DNA from 2 places in the Arthrobacter sp. SLBN-122 genome. Region 1 is predicted to be linked to the other one. Evidence: riboswitches for the same ligand, from Rfam matches in the RefSeq annotation. Region 1 holds a riboswitch; the other holds the start of a gene.
What was found. A riboswitch is a leader RNA that binds a small molecule or an ion and turns the genes downstream of it on or off. The one in region 1 is predicted to bind thiamine pyrophosphate.
Positions count from the first base shown of each region.

Region 2: it holds a riboswitch for thiamine pyrophosphate, as region 1 does, so the genes downstream of both, thiO (glycine oxidase ThiO) here and thiC (phosphomethylpyrimidine synthase ThiC) in region 1, are expected to answer to the same signal.

Region 1 covers NZ_VFMS01000001.1:44,401-48,587, reverse strand. Annotated here, with positions in the region: gene FBY36_RS00270 (alpha/beta fold hydrolase) at 1-614, shown strand, start outside; gene thiC (phosphomethylpyrimidine synthase ThiC) at 619-2,385, opposite strand; TPP riboswitch at 2,434-2,541, opposite strand; gene FBY36_RS00260 (amidohydrolase family protein) at 2,620-3,702, shown strand; gene FBY36_RS00255 (VOC family protein) at 3,802-4,187, shown strand, end outside.
Region 2 covers NZ_VFMS01000001.1:410,508-414,694, reverse strand. Annotated here, with positions in the region: gene FBY36_RS01825 (RNB domain-containing ribonuclease) at 1-1,161, opposite strand, end outside; gene thiE (thiamine phosphate synthase) at 1,198-1,932, opposite strand; TPP riboswitch at 1,960-2,078, shown strand; gene thiO (glycine oxidase ThiO) at 2,072-3,370, shown strand; gene thiS (sulfur carrier protein ThiS) at 3,367-3,603, shown strand; gene FBY36_RS01805 (thiazole synthase) at 3,608-4,187, shown strand, end outside.

The DNA of each region.
Region 1 (4,187 bases):
ATCCCGTGGCTGAGCCCGTGGAGTCGTCCTTCGATGAGGACACTGCCATTGTGCTGCGGTCTCTGGCCGACGACGGCAGGGGCGCCGCGGGAGGGCACGTCGTGGCACACGCCCAGGGCGCCATCGCGGCGATGATGGCCGCCGTCCAACGTCCCGACCTCGTTTTTTCATTGACGCTGGTGGAGCCGGCCTGCCTGTCGCTGACTGCCGAGCTTCCCGCCACGGCGGCGCATATCAAGCTGATGCAGCCGCTGTTCGACGTCCGGCACCAGCTCAGCGATGAGGATTTCCAGCGCGAATTCGTCCGGCGCGTCTATGCCACCGATCTGCAGCAACCGGCCACGGCCGAGGAAAAGCGCTCTGCCCGGCGGCTGCGGCTGCAGGCGCCGGCCTGGGAAGCTCCGCTGCACATCGTTCCCGGCGTTCCCACCCTGGTCCTGACCGGGGGATGGGAGCCGCTCTACGAGGAGATCGCAGGCTACCTGCGCGAGACCGGCGCCCTCCACCGCACCGCGGCGGGAGGGCACCGGCCCCATGACTCCGTGGAAGGGGACCGGATCATCCGCTCCTTCATCAGGGACGTCAGCCGCGTGCAGTCAGCCCGGGCCTCCTGAACCCCTAATTTTGGGCGGGAACGGTCAGCTCCGGCAAGTAAACCTTTCCGCCCGCCGCCAGGAACTCCTGGCTCTTGTCCCTCATGCCGGCTGCAGCGTCCGCCAGGGCAGCCTGTGCTTCTGCTGATCCGTACTCGTCCCGGATGTCCTGGCTGATCCTCATGGAGCAGAACTTTGGACCGCACATGGAGCAGAAATGCGCCGTCTTGGCCGGTTCTGCGGGCAGTGTCTCGTCATGGAAGGCCTCCGCCGTCACCGGGTCCAGGGACAGTGCGAACTGGTCGCGCCAGCGGAACTCGAACCGCGCCTTGGACAGGGCGTCGTCCCGTTCATGGGCGCCGGGGTGTCCCTTCGCGAGATCTGCGGCGTGCGCAGCGATCTTGTACGTGATCACCCCCGTTTTGACGTCGTCCTTGTTGGGCAGGCCCAGGTGTTCCTTCGGGGTGACGTAGCAGAGCATGGCCGTGCCGTACCGGGCGATTTCCGTGGCGCCGATGGCCGAGGTGATGTGGTCGTACCCGGGGGCCACATCGGTGACGAGCGGGCCCAGGGTGTAGAAGGGCGCGCCTTTGCACAGTTCCTGCTGGCGTTCAACGTTTTCGCGGACCAGGTGGAACGGCACGTGGCCCGGCCCTTCCACCATCACCTGTACGTCATACTCCCAGGCGCGCTGTGTCAGCTCAGCCAGGGTGTCCAGTTCCGCGAACTGCGCAGCGTCATTGGCGTCCGCCGTCGCTCCCGGCCGCAGTCCATCGCCCAGGGAGAACGCGACGTCGTACTTCGCGAAGATCGCGCAGAGCTCATCGAAATGCGTGTACAGGAAGTTTTCCTGGTGGTGGGCCAGGCACCATCCGGCCATGATCGAACCGCCGCGCGAGACGATGCCCGTCACCCGGTTGGCCGTGAGGGGAACATACCGGAGCAGGACGCCGGCGTGGACGGTCATGTAGTCCACGCCCTGTTCGCACTGCTCAATGACCGTGTCGCGGAAGATCTCCCACGTCAGCGCATTGGCTTCGCCGTTGACCTTCTCCAGGGCCTGGTAGATCGGGACGGTGCCGATCGGCACCGGAGAGTTGCGGATGATCCATTCGCGGGTGGTGTGGATGTCATCGCCAGTGGAAAGGTCCATCACCGTGTCCGCGCCCCACTGGGTGGCCCACTGCAGCTTGTCCACCTCTTCGGCAATGGAGCTGGTAACGGCCGAGTTGCCGATGTTGGCGTTGATCTTCACCAGGAACGCCTTGCCGATGATCATCGGTTCGGACTCGGGGTGGTTGATGTTGCTGGGGATGATGGCACGGCCGGCGGCCACCTCGCTGCGGACCAGCTCCACATCGCAGTTCTCCCGCAGCGCCACGAAGCGCATCTCGGGAGTGATGACGCCCTGCCGCGCGTAGTGCATCTGCGTCACGGTTTTACCTTCGACGCCGCGGCGGGGCACCGGCCGCGCTCCTTTCCACTCTGCGCTCGCCGCGCCGCGCCGGACTGCCGACCGGCCGTCGTCGAGCAGGTTCCGTTCCCGGCCGCCATAGGCTTCCGAGTCTCCCCGTGCGGCTATCCATTCAGTGCGGAAAGGGGGAAGGCCGCGGACAGGATCGCTGCCCGGCCCGGCAGTGCGGTAGGTCCGGAAGGGCGCATTCGGCGCTCCATTGGGGGAGGGCTCCAGGGCAATCTCCGTCACCGGGACCCGGATGCCTGGCTCCGCGTCCTCGAGGAACGCCAGCGAATGTGACTTCAGGGACTGCGTTACGGCGCTGTCTTCAGGCATGGCCTTCCCGGACTGGTTTTGGGCAGGGCTTAGCTGTGCATTTGGTGTACTCAAGGAATACTCACTTCCTTCGCCGGCATTACCCGGACAGGTTCAACGGTCGCAGGCTGCGTCAGCCCGATCTCAGCCCCTGCAGGGGCACCCGTGTGGTCAGGAACGAAGCTACCACAGCCCTCCGGAAGGGCCTTGTCACATGGCCGGTGCTAGCCTGACTGGCGACAAAGAGGGAGTCCAATGCCGGAGATCATCGAATTCAGCGGCCCTGTGCTTACGGGGCCGGACACAGAGCAGCGGGGCCTGTGGTCCGTCGACGGAAAGCTGACGTACACCCGTCCCCGCCAGGCGCCGGACCGCGTTCTGGACGGTTGGGTGCTGCCCGGCTTCGTGGACGCCCACTGCCATATCGGACTCGGACCGGGCGGCCCGGTGGACCCAACAACTGCCGAAGACCAGGCCCGGGCGGACCTGTCGGCAGGCACGTTGCTGGTCCGGGACGCAGGTTCCCCAGCCGATACCCGGTGGATGCAGGGCGGCCGGGACTTCCCGCTGCTGATCCGCGCCGGACGCCACATTGCCCGCAGCCGCAGGTATCTGCGGGGCTTCGCGGCAGAGGTGGAACCGGACGGCCTGGTAGAAGCCGTCCGGAAGCAGGCGCGCGACAGCGACGGCTGGGTCAAGCTCGTGGGCGACTGGATCGACCGCGGCGCCGGCGACCTGGCGCCGTCGTTTCCCGCCGCCGTCGTCCGCGATGCCGTGAGCGCAGCCCACGACGAAGGCGCCCGGGTGACCGCACACTGCTTCGCCGAGGACACCCTGGACCAGATGCTGGATGCCGGAATTGACTGCATTGAACATGCAACGGGGCTCCTGCCGCGGCACCTGCCCCGGTTCGCGCAGCAGGATGTGCCGATCGTGCCCACCCTCATCAACATCGCCACCTTCCCGGGGATCGCTGCCCAGGCAGACGCCAAGTTCCCGCGCTACGCAGCCCATATGCGCGCCCTCTGGGAACGCAGGCTGGAACGCGTGGCCGAAGCCCATGCCGCCGGAGTGCGCATCTTTGCCGGCACGGATGCCGGCAGCGTGATCCGCCATGGCAGGATCGCCGACGAGATCCTCGCCCTGCACGGCGCAGGCCTGCCCATGGAGGCGGCGCTGGACGCTGCCTGCTGGTCAGCCCGCACCTGGCTGGGAGCGGAGAACCTGGCGGAAGGTGCCCGGGCCGACGTCGTGGTGTGCCGGGAGGACCCGCGGGCTGTCCCGGAAGCTATCTCGGCCCTGGAACATGTGGTGCTGGGCGGCCGCATCATCCGCTGAGCAGGATGAGCACGGGACTTGGAATAAATTGAAGCTTCAAGTAATTTTAATGTGTGACAGGCCGCCAACGGGACGGCCGCCAACACAAGGAGCCTTCACATGACCGCAGCAGCCAGCAGCCAGGATCTTCTTCCTGCCGACCTCGCCATGGGCACGGTGATGCTCAAGGTGGGCGACATGAAGGTGATGACCGACTACTACCAGCGCGCCCTGGGTCTCGAGGTGGTGGCCGACCAGGACGGCGGCCTGTATCTCGGCAGGCTCGGCAGGCCGTTGGTCCACCTGGCGCCGGCCCCCGGGCTGCACCTTCCCGACAGGGGAGAGGCGGGCCTCTTCCACACGGCCCTGTTGTTCGAGGATCAGGCGTCTCTCGCCGCCACCATCGCCACGGCCGCCCAATACGAGCCCCGCTCCTTCACCGGCAGTGCCGACCACCTGGTCAGTGAGGCCTTCTACTTCACCGATCCCGAGGGCAACGGCATCGA
Region 2 (4,187 bases), 370 kb from region 1:
GCCCGGCAGCAGCGGAAGGGCCTCACGCGCCCAACCCGGAACGTCGGCGCCGTTGCTCAGGGCCTCGCAGATGACCAGCACGAAGCGGTCCACCAGGCGGCGCAGCGGCGCGGTGGTGTGGGCATAGGCCGCGCCGATGGCTGACTGAACCCCGTCCTCGGGGACTGTGCCGTCAAAGGCGGTATAGGACGCTCCCCGGAACAGCATGCCGGCGGAATGCATGATGGCCAGCTGGCGCGGGTCGGTGGGATCCAGTGACCTCAGGTACTCGCCATAGCTGACCTCGCCGTCCCAGGGCCTGCCCAGCACCTCGGTCTGCAGACGGAAATGGCGCAGGGACCGTTCTTCCGGGGCGGGCATGGTGCGCAGGATTCCCACTTTGCCCTCCAGCATGAGCTGCGCGGCCGCCATCCCGGTCATCAGCGAAATCTGCGCGTTCCAGTCCTCCACGGCAAGCTGCGGGACAGCGTCAATGCGGTAGCCGCCATCGGGCAGCTGGACAATTTCCTGCTCGGGCATGTTCAGGCTTGCCCCTCCGCGTTCCCGTTCCAGGGCCACCCGTTTCAGGCCCACCTCCCGGAGCAGCTGCAGCACCGGGGAGGCAGTCCCGGCGTCGAGGTCTGCCTGGGCGCCCTTGTAGCTGAGCTTGTCGCGGCTGCGGACCCGCGCCCGCCTGACGCCCACTGACAAAACCGTCGCCTCGCCGTCGAGCGTGAAGTCCCACACGAACGCTGAACAGTCCTGCCCAGGCAGCAGGCTTCCTGCCCCCTCGCTGATCACTTCCGGATGCAGCGGAATCCTGCCGTCCGGAGCGTAGAACGTCTGGCCGCGGCGCCGGGTCTCGGCGTCCAGCGGACCGCCGGGGGCAACGAACGCGGGGACGTCGGCGATCGCGTACAGCACCCGGTAGCCGTTCCCGTCCGGTTCGATGAACACCGCCTGGTCCAGGTCCGTGGACGTTGCCGGATCGATGGTCACGAACTCCACGGCGGTCAGGTCATAGGACGGCAGCTTCAGCGCGGCTACGGCAGCCTGGGCATCCGCCACGGCTTCAGCGGGGTAGGGTCCCGGCAGCTCGAGTTCGGTCCGCAGCAGGCCCAACGCCTCTTCCAGGGCGTTCCTGTGGTCATGGACGTTGGGGGCCAGCCGATGATGTGACACAAAAATCAGCGTAGCTCCAAGTCCATGGATATGGCATCAGGCGCCGGCGGCATCCAGCGCGTCGAGGAGCGAAGCAGCAGCGGCCGCGGGATCGGGAGCCTCGGTGATGGCGCGGACCACCACGATCCTGCGGGCCCCCGCTTCCGCCACCTGCCGGACGTTTCCGTGGTCGATGCCGCCAATGGCGAACCAGGGCACCGGATCCGCCGCCCTTCCCGAGGCGTCCGCGGCGTACTTCACCAGGCCGGGTCCGACGGCGGCCCTGCCGGGTTTGGTGGGGGTGGCCCACACCGGACCCACGCAGAAATAGTCCAGGCCGGCCGGCCCGGCAGCTGCTGCCAGGGCGGCGTCCACCTGCTCCGTGGTGTGGCTGGAGAGCCCGATCGCGGCATTTCCGTTGACCAACGTACGCGCTGCGGCCAAGGGAAGGTCCTTCTGGCCGATGTGGAACACCGGTGCCCCGGAGAGGACGGCGATGTCCGCGCGGTCATTGACTGCCCACAGCCTGCCGTGCCGCACCGCAGTCTCCTTGAGCACCGCCAGAAGGTCAAGTTCCTCGGCGGCTTCGATGGTCTTGTCCCGCAGCTGGATGATGTCCACCCCGCCGGCGAACGCGGCGTCAACGAAGTCCGCAAAGTCGCCGCGGTCCCGGCGCGCATCGGTGCAGAGGTACAGGCGGGCGGCCTTGAGGGCGTGGCTGTCCCGTGAATTGACGACTTCGGTGGCGGGAGCGCGGTGGCCGGCGGGGAAGGATGGGGTGGACACATTCATGCGTGCAAGCCTAGTTCCTCTAAACTGGGCTGGTACTGCGGGAGCCCGCGGCAGCTGTCATAAAGCGCCGGGCTGAGAGGGCGTCAGAGCCGACCGCTTGACCTGATCCGGGTAATGCCGGCGTAGGGAAGGAACCCATATGCGTACCCCCTTCAACCACCCCGGGTCCGCCGGCGCCTCCAGCCCCTCCACCGTCCGGGCCGATGTTGCGGTCATTGGCGGGGGAGTGGTGGGGCACGGAATCGCCTGGGAGGCGCAGCGTTCCGGACGCTCCGTGGTGCTCATCGACGACGCACCGGGTACCGGCGCCAGCTGGGCCGCGGCCGGCATGCTGGCCCCCGTCAGCGAACTGCACTACCAGGAGGAAGACCTCCTGAAACTGATGCTCGATGCATCAGCGCGCTGGCCGGGGTTCGCCGCCGGCCTGGACAGTGCAACGGGCGCGGATTCGGGATACCTGACGACGGCGACACTCGCCGTGGGTGCCGATGCGGCCGACCGCCGGGCACTGATGGATCTGCGTACCGTCCAGCAGGCCAACGGGCTGGTGGTGGAGCCCCTCACCGTACGGGAGGTCCGGAAGCGCGAACCACTGCTCAGCCCGGCCATTGCCTGCGCCCTGGACACCCCTGCGGACCACCAGGTTGACCCCCGGCGCCTGGTGGCAGCCCTGCGGCTGGCCCTGGCCGGCGCGGCACGGGAAAAGCCGGCAGTGGCTGTTGCCGGGGCAGCGGACGGCTATGCCGTGCCGCAGCGGGCAGCCGGGTTGTTGTGGGACGGCGGAGCTGTTGCCGGCGTCCGCCTGGCCGACGGCGGCACCGTGCTGGCAACGGAAACCGTAGTGGCCAACGGGCTGCAGTCCGCGGCACTTGACGGCCTGCCGGAGGGCCTTGAGCTGCCGCTGCGGCCGGTGCACGGGGACATCCTCCGCCTTGCCGTTCCCTGCCACCTGCAGCCCCTGGTGACGTCAACGGTCCGCGGGCTGGTCCACGGCGTGCCGGTGTACATCGTCCCGCGGCAGGACGGGACGGTGGTGATCGGAGCCACCCAGCGGGAGGATGCCCTGTCCGACGCCGTCAGTGCCGGAGGGGTGTACCAATTGCTGCGGGACGCGCAGGCGCTGGTGCCCGCCGTCGCCGAACTTGAACTCCTGGAAGCCACCGCCCGTGCCCGCCCCGGAACCCCTGACAACGCACCGCTCCTGGGCCGGGTACCGGCGCCTGCGGCCTCCGCGGACGGACTGGCCGGGCATGTCCCGGGCGTCATCGTTGCCACCGGGTTCTTCCGGCACGGCGTCCTGCTCACTCCCGCGGCTGCGGGTATCTGCAGGGACCTGCTGGACGGAAAAATCGATCCCCGCTGGGCAGCGTTCAGCCCGGACCGGTTCTCCAGGCCGGCCACAACAGCAACAAGCCCTTTCATCAAGGAGACAGCGTGAACATCACCCTCAATGGAAACCAGCACACGGTGGCCGACGGCGCCTCCATCACCACACTGGTCCGCCAGGTCACGGGACGCCCGCTGGCTGACAACGGGCAGGCGACGGACGGCGGGAAGCTGGGTGTCGCCGTCGCGCATAACGCCCAGGTGGTGCCGCGGAGCCAATGGTTCGCCACCGCGCTCGCCGAGGGTGACGACATCGAACTTGTCACAGCAGTACAGGGAGGCTGACACCATGACCGAAACCAGCACCATCAACCCCGCAGGAAGTGCCGGTACCGCTGACGCTCTGGTGATCGACGGCGTCGCCCTCGGATCCAGGCTCATCATGGGCACCGGGGGAGCTCCCAGCCTCGACGGCCTGGGCGCAGCGCTCCTGGCCTCCGGCACCGCGTTGACCACCGTAGCCATGCGGCGCTACTCCACGGCGGAAACAGGCTCGCTCTTCCAGCTGCTGGTGGACCACGGGATCCGGGTCCTGCCCAACACGGCCGGCTGCTTCACGGCCAGGGATGCGGTCCTCACCGCGGAACTGGCCCGGGAGGCGCTGGAGACCGACTGGGTCAAACTGGAGGTCATCGCGGACGAACAAACCCTCCTGCCGGACGCCGTGGAACTCGTCGAGGCCACCGAGCAGCTCGTGAACCGCGGCTTCAAGGTCTTTGCCTACACCAATGACGATCCCGTGCTGGCGCTGCGGCTGGAGAACCTTGGCGCCACCGCCGTCATGCCGCTGGGCGCCCCGATCGGCACCGGCCTGGGGATCCTGAACCCGCACAACATCGAACTCATCGTTTCCCGGGCCTCCGTTCCTG